Regions from separate parts of the Micromonospora sp. RTP1Z1 genome, predicted to be linked through region 1. Evidence: riboswitches for the same ligand, from Rfam matches in the RefSeq annotation. Region 1 holds a riboswitch; the other holds the start of a gene.
The links. A riboswitch is a leader RNA that binds a small molecule or an ion and turns the genes downstream of it on or off. The one in region 1 is predicted to bind thiamine pyrophosphate.

Region 1 (7,446 bases):
CCGGCGGCCACCCGACCCATCGTCTCGGTCACCACCGTCAGGTACGACTCGGCGCTCACCGTCATGCCTCCTCCGTCCGTCGGTTGCGGGCCAGCCACTCCACCGCGAAGTCGACCGCCGCCCGCTGCCTCATCAACCGGCCCGTCCCGTCCCCGACCGCGCCCACCCGCACCGCGCCGGTGGCCTCGAAGTCGGCGCCGAGCCGGGCGAAGTCGCTCTCGTCGAGGTCCACGTCCTCCCACCACACCCACTCCCGGCCGCCGTCGCCGGTGCGCACGGCGGCCCCCACCCGCGCCCTCGGCGCCGCCGGCCAGCGGTACTCCGCCAGGTGCAGCGAGGTGTTCGAGCCGTGGTCGACGCCGAGCAGCAGCACGTCGGCATCGAGGTCGTGGAGCCGGGCCAGCGGGGAACTCTCGCCCAGCATGTCGGTCAGGGCGTGCTCGGCGACGATCCGCCCGGCGGCCGGGCCGAACGCGGCGAAGGAGACGTGCGGGTGGTCGCTGCGCAGCGCGCCCGGCCAGGTACGCACCTGCTCCGCGAGCGCGCCCATGAACCGGCTCGGCGTCAGCGCCGGATCGAAGCCGGGCAGCTCCGCCCGGATCACCGGCCACCAGTCCGCCGGCACGGGCGGGTTGCACCACCCGGCCGGGTCGCTGTTCTCCGGGGTGTGGGTGGGCACGACGAGGGTGCCGTCCGGCCCAAGCACGTCGCGCAGGGCCAGCACCACGGCCTGCGGGCCGCCGCAGACGAAGCCGAACGGGCGCATCGCCGCGTGCACCAGGAGGACACCGCCGGGGCGTACGCCGAGGTCGTGGAACTGCGCGGCGAGCGACGCGCGGGTGTGCGGCCGGGCCGCCCCGGGCGTCGCGATCACGCGGCGACCCGGGCGAGGATCGCCTCGGCCAGCGGGCCGGGCGCCTCGTCGGGGATCCAGTGGGTGACGCCGGGGAGCGCGACGAAGCGGTAGTCGCCGGTCACGTGCGTCGCGCAGGCCTCGGCGGCGGTCCGGCCGATCGCGATGTCCTTGTCGCTCCAGACGAAGGTGGTCGGCACGGTCACCGGACCGACGGCCTTCATGTCGGTCCCCGACATCGCCCGGTACCAGTTCAGCGCGGCGGTCAGCGCGCCCGGCCGGCGCATCGGATCGGCGTAGCGGGCGACCCGCGCCGCGTCACCCACCCCGCCGAGCAGCCTGCGCAGCGCGGTGGCGTTGAGGGCGAGTAGCACCTTCTCGGCCTTGCCCGGCTTGCGGAACAGCGCGATGTACGCGGAGCGGGCCTTCTGCTGCGGGTCGGTGGCGAGCGCGTGCGCCATCGCGGCCGGGTGCGGCACCGAGACGGCGGTGAGGGTGCGGACCCGCTCGGGGTGCGCCGCCGCGAGGCCCCACGCCACGATCGCACCCCAGTCGTGCCCCACCACGTGCGCGGACTCCACCCCGAGCGCGTCGAGCACGCCGGCCGCGTCGGCCACCAGCTCCGGAATCCGGTACGCCTCGACCGCGTCCGGCCGCGCGCCCGGCGCGTAGCCCCGCTGGTCCAGCGCGTACGTGCGCAGCCCGGCGGCGTGCAGGGCGGGCACCACGTAGTCCCACTCGCCGCCGTGCTGCGGGAAGCCGTGCAGCAGCAGGACGGGTACGCCGTCCTCAGGACCGCCGGTGCGTACCTCGAACGTCAGACCTCGCGCGTCGACCCGCATGATCGGCAGCCTACCCAGCCGCCGGGATCGCGACCGCCCTGCTGGGCCGGGGGCCTGGGTGGTGCTAGCGTCTGCCGAGACAACTTCACATCCGACAGGGGAGCGCACAGCGCTGAGAGTGCGGGCATCGCCCGCAGACCCTCGAACCTGATCTGGGTAATGCCAGCGCAGGGAGTTCGGTCGACCTCCAGCCGCGCCGCCGTCCGGTGACACCGGGCGCGGCGTGCGTCTTCTCCTGGCTCGCTTCAGGACTGGGAGCCATGCCATGAACCACACGGACAGCAACCGCTGGCGCACCGTCGACATCGTGGTCGCCTCGGTGATCGCGGTCGCCTTCGGCGTCATCTTCTGGGCCTGGGGCCTGGTCTGGAGCGCCACGGACGCGGCGTTCGCCTTCTTCCCTCCGGCGCAGACGTTGATCTACGGGGTCTGGCTGATCCCGGCGGTACTCGGGGGCCTGGTCGTCCGCAAGCCCGGCGCCTCGCTGTACTGCGAGCTGGTGGCCGCGATCGTCTCCGCGCTGCTGGGCAGCCAGTGGGGCGGCATCGTCATCGTGCAGGGCCTGATGCAGGGCGTCGGCGCCGAGCTGGCGTTTGCCGCGTTCCGCTACCGGTCGTTCCGGCTGCCGACCGCCCTGCTGGCCGGCGCGCTGACCGGTCTGAGCGCGGCGATCTTCGACTTCGTCTACTGGAACAAGACCTACGACCTGGTCAGCTACCGCCTCCCCTACGCCCTGCTCACGATCGTCAGCGCCACGATCATCGCTGGCGCCGGCTCCTGGTTCCTCACCCGCGCCCTGGCCGGCACCGGTGTCCTGGACCGCTTCCCCGCCGGCCGCGAACGCGCCGCGATCTGATCCACCGGCAGTTCGGGTTGATCAAGAGGTTCGCGTCGGCGGAACCGTGTTTCCCGGACGCGAACCTCTTGATCACGGAAGCTGGGCGCAGAGCGGGGACGGAGGTGGGGCGCGGGTGAGCGGGGTGGAGCTGCGAGGGTTCGGGTGGCGGCATGCCGGGCGGAAGCGGTGGGCGGTGCGGGGGGTCGATCTCCGCGTCGCACGGGGGGAGCGGGTGCTGCTGCTCGGACCGTCGGGCGCCGGGAAGAGCACGCTGCTCGCGGCGCTGGCCGGGCTGCTGCCGGAGGACTCCGGTGAGCAGGAGGGCACCGTCGAGATCGACGGGCTGGACCCGCGCAAGGCCCGGGAACAGGTCGGCATCGTCTTCCAGGATCCGGATACCCAGCTGGTGATGGCCCGGTGCGGCGACGACGTCGCCTTCGGGCTGGAGAACCGGGGTGTACCGGCAGACGAGATCTGGCCCCGGGTCGACGAGGCGCTGCACCGGGTCGGCTTCCCGTACCGCCGGGACCGGCCCACCGCCGCTCTTTCCGGCGGCGAGCAGCAGCGGCTCGCCCTGGCCGGGGCGCTGGCCCTGCGGCCGACGCTGCTGCTGCTCGACGAGCCGACCGCCAACCTCGACCCGGCCGGCGCGACGCTGATCCGGGGGGCGGTCGCGGACGCTGTCGACGCCGACACCACGCTGATCCTGGTCGAGCATCGGGTCGCCGAGGCGCTGCCGCTGGTCGACCGGGTGGTCGTCCTCGAACCCGGCGGCGGGGTCCGGGTCGACGGACCGCCGGAGGCGGTGTTCGCCGCGCACGGCGACGCGCTCGCCGCCGCCGGCGTCTGGGTGCCGGGTCGGATCGTGTCGCCCCGGCACGCGACCGCGCCGGCCGGCAAGCCGCTGATCACCGCCGACCGGCTCGGCCTGCCGCCCCGGCTGGCCCCCACCGATCTTTCGGTACGCGCCGGCGAGGCGCTCGCCGTGCTCGGCCCCAACGGCGCCGGCAAGTCCACCCTGGCCCTGCTCCTCGGCGGGCTGCTCCGCCCCGGCACCGGTACGGCCACCGCCACCGCCGCGCTGGCCGGCCGCGACGCGCGCACTCCCCCGCACCGTTGGCGGGCGCCCGCGCTCGCCCGGCGGATCGGCTCGGTCTTCCAGGACCCGGAGCACCAGTTCGTCACCGGGAACGTCTTCGACGAGTTGGCGCTCGGTCCGCGCCGGACCGGCCAGCCGGAGGCGACGGTGAAGGCCACGGTGGACGCCCTGCTGGAGCGGCTCCGGCTGGCGCCGCTGGCCGGCGCCAACCCGTACACCCTCTCCGGCGGCGAGGCGCGCCGGCTGAGCGTGGCGACCGCCCTGGCCACCGCGCCCCGCCTGTTGATCTGCGACGAACCCACCTTCGGCCAGGACCGACGGACCTGGCGGGAGCTGGTCGACCTCCTCGCCGAGCTGCGCGACGCCGGACACGGCGTCGTCACGGTCACCCACGACCCGGACTTCGTCGCGGCGCTCGCTGACCGGACCGTCACCCTGGAGCGCCCGTGACCCCCATCGACCCGGCGGCCACCGCCCTGGCGAGCGCCCGGGGGCATCTGTGATCACCATCGAGCCGGTCGCCGTGTCCGGCGCGCCGCTGGCCCGGCGGAACCCGGTGGCGAAGCTGGCCGCCGCGCTGGTCTTCTCGTTCACCCTGGTCGCCACCCTGGACCCGGTGGCCCCGGCGCTGGCCATCGCCGTCGAGCTGGCGGTGCTGCCGCTCTTCGGCATCCGCTACCGGCTGCTGGCCCGCCGGGCCTGGCCGCTGCTGGCCAGCGCCGCCGGCATCCTGGTCACCCTGGTGCTCTTCGCCGCGGACCGGTCCGGCCGGGTGCTGCTCGACGCCGGCCCGGTCCTGGTCACCTCCGGGGTGCTGGTCACCGCGCTCGGCCTGGTGCTCCGGCTGCTGGCCGTGGCGCTGCCCGGGGTGATCGTCTTCGCCACCACCGACCCGACCGACCTGGCCGACGCGCTGATCCAGAACACGAAGGCGCCGGCCCGCTTCGCCATCGGCGCGCTGGCCGCGTTCCGGCTCGTACCGCTGCTCGGTCAGGAGTGGCAGATGATCAGCATGGCCCGCCGCGCCCGGGGCGTGGACGCCGGCCGGAACCCGCTGGCCAAGCTACGGCTCTTCGTCTCGACCGCGTTCGCGCTGCTCGTCGGGGCGATCCGCCGGGCCACCCGGCTGGCGGTGGCGATGGACGCCCGCGGTTTCGACGCCGGCACCCCACGGACGGTCGCCCGACGGCAATGCTTCAGCATCGCCGACGGGCTGCTGATCGTGGCGGCGGCGGTGCTGGCCGGCGCGGCGCTGACGGTCAGCGTCCTGCTGGGCACCTTCCGCCCACTGATCGGCTGAGCCGGTGGCGGCGGTGGTGGCCGGATCGCCGCCAGGCGGTCGTGGCCGGGCCGCCAGCACCGACGGGGCGGGTCGCCGACCGGCGACCATGGTCGCGGAAAGCGATATACCTGAGAGTCATAAATATGCCTCTCAGGTATATCGCTCACCAGGAGACCGCCCTCAGGCCGCGGATCAGCTGCGGCGGAAGGCGTACCGGCGGGTCTGGCCGGCGCGCTGGCTGCGGCCGACGAACCGGGCGTCGCGGCCGGGCGGCGGGCCGGCCTTCGGCGCCGGCGGGACCTCCGCCTGTGAGGACGGCGGCAGGACCACCGGCGTCGACGGCGCCACCGCGAGGGTGTCGAGGTCCGTCGGGGTCACGTCCACCAGGGACGGCCCCGGCCTGGGCCGGCGGGACTTCTTCGAACTGCGCTTGGCGGGCATACGTTGCCTCCTGAACTTGGGGCGCCAGTGGCGCGACGAGCATGGGATGCCCCGGCGGGCCCGATCACGAAAGGCGCCGCGAAGACGGCGGCGGACGGGATGCGGACGCCCGCAGCGGGAGCCCGCGGCACGAGGACGGCGACGGGCCAGCTTCCGAAAAGAGGGCGTCAGATACGCATACCTGCACGCTAACCGACCGCCCCGGCGCACCGCACCCGAATTGCTGGCACGATCGACGACATGCTGATCGCGTTCTCAATCACCCCGCTCGGCGTGGGTGAGTCCGTCGGTGACCTGGTCGCCGACGCCGTCCGGGTGGTCCGGGAGTCCGGGCTGCCGAACCGGACCGACGCCATGTTCACCACGGTGGAGGGTGAGTGGGACGAGGTGATGGCGGTGGTGAAGCGGGCCGTCGACACCGTCGCCGCCCAGGCGCCCCGGGTCAGCCTGGTGCTCAAGGCGGACATCCGGCCCGGAGTCACCGACGCGATGACCGCGAAGGTCGCCCACGTCGAGGCCCGCCTCGCCGAGGGCTGAGGACCGACCGCCACCGACCGCTCACCCGCCGTCGATGTCCGGGCCCGGCCCGTCGCCGACCGCGATACGGTCGCAGGACGGGCAGGCCGACGAGAGGTGGCGGTACGGATGGCTCAGCGGGCGACGGCGCAGATCGGCGTGACCGGGCTGGCCGTGATGGGCCGCAACCTGGCCCGGAACCTGGCCCGCAACGGCTTCACCGTGGCGGTGCACAACCGCTCGCCGGAACGCACCCGCAGCCTGGTCGCCGAGCACGGCGACGAGGGCACCTTCGTCCCGTCCGAGTCCCTCGGGGACTTCGTCGCCTCGCTCGAGCGCCCCCGCGCGGTGATCGTGATGGTGAAGGCGGGCGCGCCCACCGACGCGGTGATCGACGAACTGGTCCCCCTCCTCGAAGAGGGGGACATCGTCGTCGACTGCGGCAACGCGCACTTCGCCGACACCCGCCGCCGGGAGGAGGCGCTGCGCGGGCACGGGCTGCACTTCGTCGGAGCCGGCGTCTCCGGCGGCGAGGAGGGCGCGCTGCGCGGCCCGAGCATCATGCCCGGCGGCTCGGCGGAGTCCTATCAGAAGCTCGGCCCGATGTTCGAGAAGATCGCCGCACACGTCGACGGCACCCCGTGCTGCCGGCACATCGGCCCGGACGGCGCCGGCCACTTCGTGAAGATGGTCCACAACGGCATCGAGTACGCCGACATGCAGCTCATCGCCGAGGCGTACGACCTGTTGCGGTACGGCCTGTCGGCGACCCCGGCGGAGATCGCGGAGATCTTCCGGGACTGGAACGGCGGCGAGCTGGAGTCGTTCCTCATCGAGATCACCGCGGAGGTGCTGGCGCACACCGACGCCGCGACCGGCAAGCCCTTCGTCGACGTGGTGCTCGACCAGGCCGAGCAGAAAGGCACCGGCCGCTGGACCGTGCAGAGCGCCCTCGACCTGGGCATCCCGATCACCGGCATCGCCGAGGCGACCTTCGCCCGGTCGCTGTCCGGCCACGCCGACCAGCGCGAGGCCGCCCGCCGCGCCTTCGGCGACGCGGGCGAGAAGTGGCAGGTCGAGGACCGGGAGACCTTCATCGAGGACGTCCGGCGCGCGCTGCTGGCCAGCAAGATCGTCGCGTACGCGCAGGGCTTCGACCACATCCGGGCCGGCAGCCAGGAGTACGACTGGGACATCGACCTGGGCGGCACCGCCACCATCTGGCGGGGCGGCTGCATCATCCGGGCCCGCTTCCTGGACCGGATCCGGGAGGCGTACGACGCCGAGCCGAAACTGTCGACGCTGCTGGTGGCCCCGTGGTTCGCCGACCGGGTCAGCGCCGGGGTGCCGGGCTGGCGGCGGGTGGTCGCCGACGCGGCCCGGGCCGGCGTGCCGACCCCGGCGTTCTCGTCGTCGCTGGCCTACTTCGACGGGCTGCGCGCCGAGCGGCTGCCGGCCGCGCTCATCCAGGGGCTGCGGGACAACTTCGGCGCGCACACCTACCACCGGGTCGATCGGAAGGGCTCGTTCCACACCCTGTGGGCCGGCGACCGCTCCGAAGTGGAGGCGTGACCC
Region 2 (7,446 bases), on a different contig from region 1:
GGAGCCGATCGGCGCGCCGGCCGGCATCACCGCGGCGCAGCCGACGTCGGCCAGCCGGCGGGCCAGGATCGGGTCGTCCGAGGTGTACGGCAGCACGGTGAACCCGTCGGCGACCAGTTCCTCGGCGGCGCGCAGCAGCTCCACCCCGTCGGGCAGCAGCGTCCGCTCGTCGCCGATCACCTCCAGCTTCACCCAGTCCGTGTCGAACGCCTCCCGGGCCAGGTGGGCCACCTTCACCGCCTCGCCGGCCGTGTGGCAGCCGGCGGTGTTCGGCAGCAGCTTCACCGCGCACCGGGCGAGCAGGTCGAGCAGCCCGCCAGCCGTACCGGGGGCGGTGTCGACCCGGCGCAGCGCCACGGTGACCAGCTCGGTGCCGGAGGCACGGACCGCCTGCTCCAGCACGTGCAGGTTGGCCGCGCCGCCGGTGCCGAGGATGAGCCGCGAGCCGAACGTCTCGCCGCCGATCGTGAAGGTCACCACGCTCACCCGCCCTGGGCGGCGCTGAGCACCTCGACCCGGTCACCGTCCCGCAGCACCGTCGCCGGCCAGCCGCCGCGCGGCACCACTTCGCCGTTCACCGCGACCGCGAGCCCGCGCCGCTGGTCGGTGACCGTCCGGACCAGGTCCGCCACCGTGGCCCCACCCGGTACGCATCGGCCGACGCCGTTCACCGTCAGTTCCACGTGCGCTCCTCCTCAGGTACGAAGCGGTCCGGGGTGAAGGGTGCGAGCAGCGGGTCCGCCGCGCCGGTGACGATCAGCTCGGTGACCAGGTCGGCGGTGACCGGGGTGAGCACGATGCCGTGCCGGTGGTGCCCGGTGGCGGCGAGCACGCCGGGCCGGCCGGGTAGCGGCCCGATGATCGGCGCGTTGTCCGGGGTGCCGGGGCGCAGCCCGGCGGACGCCTCGACCAGGTCGTACTCGGCCAGCTCGGGGACCAGGTCGACGGCGGCGCGGAGCAGCCGCAGCACCGCGCCGGCGGTGACCTCGACGTCGGTGCGCTCCTCGACGGTCGCCCCGACCACCACCTCGCCGCTGTCCCGGGGCACCAGGTAGACCGACTCGCCGTCGGCGTACCCCCGGATCACGTGCCGGAAGCCCGGTGTGCCGCGACCCGGCGCGCGGAGCCGGAGCACCTGCCCCTTCACCGGCCGGACCGGCAGCCCGGTGAGCGCGGCGGCGCCGCAGCCGGCGGCGACCACGGCGACCGGCGCGTCCAGGTCGGCGAGCCGGTGGACCGCGCCGGGCACCAGCGCCGCACCGGCCCGCACGGCCGCGGTGCGCAGCGCGGCGACCAGCCGCCGCGGGTCGACCTGGTGGTCGCCGGGGGCGACCGCGCCGCCGCGCACCCGCGGCGCCAGCGCCGGCTCGCGCTCCCGCAGCTCCGACGGGCGCAGCGGCGTGATCGGCAGCCCCCACCCCTGCTGGTACGACCACAGCCGGCGCGCCTCGGCCAGGTCGTCGCCGGTGAGCCCGACGACGAGGGTGCCTTCGGTGCGGTACCCGAAGCCGGTGCCGGCGGCCTCGGCCAGCTCGGCGGCGAAGCCCGGCCAGCGGGCGGCGGACTCGGCGAGCAGCCCGGTCAGCTCGTGCTCCCCGAAGTACGCCTCGGCGACCGGCGCGAGCATCCCGGCCGCGACGTGCGACGCCCCGGAGCCCGGGGCCGGATCGTGCACGACCACCCGCAGCCCGCGCGTCGCGCAGCGCCAGGCGACGGCCAGCCCGACCGGTCCCGCGCCCACCACGGCGACGTCCGGTCGGGTCAGCACGTCAGCGCCCCGAGCAGGGCGGCGGTGGCTCGGGTGGGATCCGCGGCCCCGGAGAGCGCTCCGACCACCGCCACCCCGTACGCCCCGGCGGCCCGCAGCGCCGGCACGCGCGCGGCGGTCACCCCGCCGATGGCGATCACCGGCACGTCCACCGCCTCGGCGACCGCGCGCACTCCGTCGGGGCCGATCGGGTCGGGCAGCCCGGTCTTGGTGCCGGTGGGGTGGCAGGGGCCCACGCCCAGGTAGCTGGCCCCGGCGGCGGCCGCCGCGGCGGCGCTCCCCGGCTCCCGGGCGGTCGCCCCGAGCACGGCGCCGGAGCCGAGCACCCGGCGGGCCGCCCGTACCGGCAGGTCCTCCGCGCCGACGTGGCCGCCGGCGGCGCCGACCGCGAGCGCCACGTGCAGCCGGTCGTTGACCAGGCACGTCGCCGCGTACGGCCGGCAGAGCGCGACCACCCGGCGGGCCAGCTCGTACGTCTCCCGGTCGGTGGCGTCGTCCTCGACGCGGACCTGGACGACCAGTTCGGCGCGGGCCACCGGCAGGGCGGCGCGCAGCACGGCGAGCGGGTCCCGCCCGGGCCGGGTGTCGGTGATCAGATGCAGTCGTCCCAGGGACGGCACGGCAACGCTCCTCCCTGCGCCGGCATTACCCGGATCAGGTTCGACGGTCGGGGGCTTCAGCCCCCCTCTCAGCCCGGCGCACCGGGCTCCCGTGGGTCACTTGCGGCCTACCGTACGACGGATGGGCGGATCCGCCAAGGGCCGGGGTGCGGATTTCCCACTGGCCGTCGCATGTCGACGGTGAGGGCAGCGCGTGACGGACCGCTCACGCCATGCTGTCCAGTTGACCGGCGACCGGCCGATCCCCGAAAAAGCGTGATACCTCAAAGGCATCACGATGCCCCTGAGGTATCACGCTCTCGCGGTGGTCCCGTCCGGCAGTGCGAAAGCTGGCGGACCGGGTAGGTCAGAGGATGGCGTCGAGGGCGTCCAGGTCCTCGTCGGTGGGCTGCCAGGTGCCCGCCTCGGCGTTGGCGCGTACCTGCTCGGGCGTGGTGGCGCCGGCGATCACCGAGGTCACCGCCGGGCGGGCGGCCAGCCCGCCGATGGCCACCTGGAGCAGAGTGATCCCACGCGCCGCGGCGTACGCCTCGAGCGCCTCGATGGTGTCCCAGTCCGCGGCGGCCAGGCGCTCGGCGTACCGGCCGCCGCCGGCGAGCCGGCTGCCGGCGGGCGGCGCCTCGCTGCGCTTGTACTTGCCGGTGAGCAGGCCGTTGGCCAGCGGGAAGAACGGCAGCATGCCGAGGCCGAACCGCTCGCACGCGGGGATGACCTCGGCCTCGACGGACCGCTCCAGCAGCGAGTAGTGGTTCTGTGCGGAGATGAAGCGGGCCCGGCCCTGGGACGAGGCGGTCCAGTCGGCGTCGGCGATCTGCCAGCCGGCGAAGTTGGAGTTGCCGAGGTAGCGCACCTTGCCGGCGCGGACCAGGTCGTCCAGCGCGGCGAGCGTCTCGTCGATCGGGGTGCCCGGGTCGGGCTCGTGCATCTGGTACAGGTCGATGTGGTCGGTGTCGAGCCGGCGCAGCGACGCCTCGACGGCGCGGGCGATGTAGCGGCGGGCCCCCCGGGCGCCGTGGTCGGGCCCGTTGAGGCCGTGCATGTCCATGCCGAACTTGGTGGCGACCACCACGTCGTCCCGGCGGCCCTTGAGCGCCTGGCCGAGCAGTTCCTCGGAGGCGCCCTGCGGCTCGCCGTAGATGTCGGCGGTGTCGAAGAAGTTGATCCCGGCGTCGAGGGCGGCATCGACCACCGCCCGGGTGCCGTCGAGGTCGAGCTTGCGGCCGAAGTTGTTGCAGCCGATGCCGACCACGGACACCACGAGTCCGGAGTCGCCCAGCCGGCGGAAGGTCATCTCAGTCACGAGATCCACCCTATGCCCGCCCGTCGGGGGCCACCGGGCAGTCGCCCACCACTCCACGGCACCCGGCGCCGGTCACCTCACGTCCCAGACCGGCTCCGGGGTCTCCACCACCTCGCCGTCGCCCCCGAACAGCACGAACCGGTCGAACGATCGGGTGAACCACCGGTCGTGGGTCACCGCGACGACCGTTCCCTCGAACGCGGCCAGCCCCGCCTCCAGCGCCTCGGCGGAGGCCAGATCGAGGTTGTCGGTCGGCTCGTCCAGCAGCAGCAGGGTCGCCCCGGACAACTCCAGCAGCAGCACCAGGAAGCGGGCCTGCTGCCCGCCGGAGAGGGTGCCGAAGCGCTGGTCGCCCTGCCCGGCCAGCTCGTACCGGCTCAGCACCGCCATCGCCCCGTGCCGGTCCATCCCGGCCCGGTGGTCGTCACCCCGCCAGAGGATCTCGACGAGGTTCTTCGCCATCAGCTCCGGCCGGTCGTGGGTCTGCGAGAAGTGCCCGGGGCGGACCCGCGCGCCGAGCCGGACCACCCCGTCATGGGTGACCGGCGCCAACGCGGCCGCGCCGTCGACCGGGCCGTTGGCCGGGTCCGGGTCGGTGCCACCCCGGGCCAGCAGCCGCAGGAAGTGCGACTTGCCCGTCCCGTTGGCGCCCAGCACGGCGACCCGGTCGCCGTACCAGAGCTCCAGGTCGAAGGGGTAGGTCAGGCCGTCCAGCTCGAGCTGCTCGCAGATCACCGCGCGCTTGCCGGTCCGCCCGCCGGACAGGCGCATCCGGATGTCCTGGTCCTTCGGGGGTACGGGCGGCGGCCCGGCCTCCTCGAACCTGCGCAACCGGGTCTGCGCCGACTGGTAGCGCGACGCCATGTCGGAGTTGTACGCGGCCTTCTGCTTGTACATCAGCACCAGCTCGCGCAGCTTCTGGTGCTCCTCGTCCCAGCGTTTGCGCAGCTCGTCGAGGCGGGCGTGCCGGGCCGTCCGGGCGTCGTGCCAGCTGGCGAAGCCACCCGGGTGCACCCAGGCGCTGCCGCCCTCCACCGCGACCACCCGGTCGGCGGTCTGCGCCAGCAGCTCCCGGTCGTGCGAGACGTAGAGCACCGACTTGCCGGACTCGCGCAGCCGCGCCTCCAGCCAGCGCTTGCCGGGCACGTCGAGGAAGTTGTCCGGCTCGTCGAGGAGCAGCACCTCCTCGGTGCCGCGCAGCAGCAGTTCCAGGGCGAAGCGCTTCTGTTGGCCGCCGGAGAGGGTCCGGACCGGACGTTCCCGGGCGGCGTCCCAGGGCAGGTCGAGCACGATGGTGGTGACGGTGTCGAAGAGCACCTCGACGTCGTACCCGCCGGCCTCGCCCCAGGCGGCCAGCGCGTCCGCGTACGCCAGCTGGGCCTTGCCGGCGGCGGTGCTGTACTTGCCGCGCAGCTCGGCCGCCCGCATGGCCGTCTCGGTGTCGGCGAGCCGGCGGCCGGCGTCGCGCAGCGCTGGCGGCGCCAGCGAGAGCGCCAGGTCGGCGAGCGTCGACTCGTCGCCGATCATGCCGATGAACTGCCGCATCACGCCGAGACCACCGGCGCGGGCGACGACCCCGGTCTTCACCGGCAGGTCCCCGGCGACCATTCGCAACAAGGTGGTCTTCCCGGCGCCGTTCGGGCCGACCAGGGCGACCTTGGCACCCTCACCGACCCGGAACGACACCTCGGCGAAGAGTTCCCGGCCGTCGGGCAGGATGTGCCCGACCCCCGCCACATCCACGTATCCCACGCGGGCATCCTGCCCGAGCGGCCGGGGCGGGCGACACTCGATTACCGGGTGACCCGCAACACCCGGTAGCCCTTCTGGCTGGCGCGCCGGTCCACCTGCCAGCCCTCCTCGACGAGCCAGCGGTGCAGCGAGTCGCCGCCGAGGTGCCGGGCGACGACCAGCCAGGCGACGCCGTCCGGAGCAAGCCGGGGCAGCCAGCGGCGCAGCAGCTCGTGCAGCTCGGCCTTGCCGATCCGGATCGGCGGGTTGGACCAGAGCTCGGCGAAGGCGAGATCCGCCGGGACGTCGTCCGGGGCCGCCACCCGCACCCGGTCGGCCGCGCCGACCCGCGCGGCGTTGGCGGCGGTGAGTTCGCGGGCCCGTTCGTTGACGTCGACCGCCCAGACGGTGGCGTCCGGGGCGCAGGTGGCGAGCACGCAGGTGATCGGGCCGAACCCGCACCCCAGGTCGAGCAGCGGACCGGCGGCGTCGGTGGACGGCAGCTCCGCCTTGCGCAGCAGCACCGCGGTGCCGGGGTCGAGGCGGTCGGCGGAGAAGACGCCCCCGGCCGAGGTGAGGGTGAAGTCGCGCCCGGCGACGGAGAACTCGACCTCGCGCGGCTGGGCGGCGGTCGTGGGTTCAGCGGTGAAGTAGTGGTCGCCGGTCACGTCCGGCATTGTCGCACCGACCCGACGGGGGCCGGTCGACGGCGTGACGCACAGCAAGAAACGCCACCTCCGCCGGAATTCCCCAATATTACCCCCTAAAGGGACGATCAGTCCTACTGTGTGCCACATGGTGTATCGGTACGAGTCCGATGAGGACGCCTTCCTGGAGTACCCGGAGCACGGGTCCGACCCGTCGATGCTCGGCGCCGGTGCGCCTCCGCCCGCGGGGCCCTCCCCGTCCCGTTTCCCCGCCCCGTTACTTGCGCCACCGGCCCGGGCGACCGTCCCGGTAGCGCCGCCGGCGCCCACCAGCGCACCGCACCCCCCGGCGGCGACGTCCGACCCGCGCACGGCGGCGCCCCGGACCCAGGTGTACGACACGAGTCAGCCGCTGGGCCTGCCCCGGTCCCGTCGCGCCGACCGCAACCGCCGGGGCGGCCGGACCTGGCAGGTGCTGATCGGCGGCGCGGCCGTCCTGATGCTGCTCGCCCTCTGCGGGCTGGCCGCCGCCGCCGTGCTCCAGGACCGGGCCGCCACGCCGCAGGGCACCGCGCCGACCAACCAGCCCGTGGTGGAGCAGTCGGCCGCGCCGGACGACGGGTCCGACCTCAACTCCCGGGACACCGACCAGCTCGCGCTGACCGCCAAGGAGGTCTTCCCCGGCACGGCACTGGTGGTCACCGACGGCCAGCCGGCCTACCGGGTACTCAAGACCGATTCCAGCGGCAGCTGCGCGGTCGCGGCGGCCGGTGAGGTGGCCGACCTCCTGGTCCGGCTCGGCTGCAACCAGGTGGTCCGGGCCACCCTCCGCTCCCCGGACAACGACCACCTGCTCACCGCCGGGCTGTTCAACCTGACCGACCTGGCCAGCGCCCAGCGGGCCCGCGACCGGATCCGGCAGATACTCGACGAGCGGCAGGGCCGCTTCGGGGGCATGCCGGCCGGCGACGGCACCGAGGCCGTGGCGAACGCGGCCGCACGGGTCGGTTGGCAGGTACGCGGCCACTACATCGCGTACTGCGTGGTGACCCGGGCCGACGGGGAGCGGATCAGCGCCACCGACGCCAAGGTTCGCGAGATCCTGTACGACATGATCGAGGTGCACCTCAACCGCGGGGTGCTGGAGCGGCGGGCGAACGGCGGCGTGGCCAGCCAGCCCACCGACGCCCCGCCGAACGGCACCGCCACCCAGCAGGGCACCCGCGGCCAGCAGCTTCCCGGCAACTGACCACCGACACGGCGGCCCGCCGCCCCCGTGGCCGGCGACCGCGAACCGTCAGCCCTCGACGACCGGCACCCGGAGCCGGCGGGTCAGGTCGGCGCGGCGGGCGTACTCGGCCGGGTCGTCGGGGTAACCGA

Region 2: another riboswitch for thiamine pyrophosphate. It lies ahead of thiE (thiamine phosphate synthase); the one in region 1 lies ahead of SLP03_RS24425 (ECF transporter S component).

What each region holds. Positions count from the first base shown of each region.
Region 1 covers NZ_JAPFQV010000058.1:11,876-19,321, forward strand. The annotation lists gene SLP03_RS24410 (SIS domain-containing protein) at 1-65, opposite strand, end outside; gene SLP03_RS24415 (AAC(3) family N-acetyltransferase) at 62-874, opposite strand; gene SLP03_RS24420 (alpha/beta hydrolase) at 871-1,695, opposite strand; TPP riboswitch at 1,782-1,887, shown strand; gene SLP03_RS24425 (ECF transporter S component) at 1,961-2,551, shown strand; gene SLP03_RS24430 (ABC transporter ATP-binding protein) at 2,667-4,082, shown strand; gene SLP03_RS24435 (energy-coupling factor transporter transmembrane component T) at 4,132-4,932, shown strand; gene SLP03_RS24440 (hypothetical protein) at 5,107-5,355, opposite strand; gene SLP03_RS24445 (MTH1187 family thiamine-binding protein) at 5,596-5,892, shown strand; gene gndA (NADP-dependent phosphogluconate dehydrogenase) at 6,001-7,443, shown strand.
Region 2 covers NZ_JAPFQV010000010.1:3,302-10,747, forward strand. The annotation lists gene SLP03_RS07550 (thiazole synthase) at 1-486, opposite strand, end outside; gene thiS (sulfur carrier protein ThiS) at 483-683, opposite strand; gene thiO (glycine oxidase ThiO) at 674-1,768, opposite strand; gene thiE (thiamine phosphate synthase) at 1,762-2,388, opposite strand; TPP riboswitch at 2,383-2,491, opposite strand; gene SLP03_RS07570 (aldo/keto reductase) at 2,735-3,697, opposite strand; gene SLP03_RS07575 (ATP-binding cassette domain-containing protein) at 3,761-5,440, opposite strand; gene SLP03_RS07580 (class I SAM-dependent methyltransferase) at 5,482-6,087, opposite strand; gene SLP03_RS07585 (hypothetical protein) at 6,215-7,315, shown strand; gene truA (tRNA pseudouridine(38-40) synthase TruA) at 7,364-7,446, opposite strand, start outside.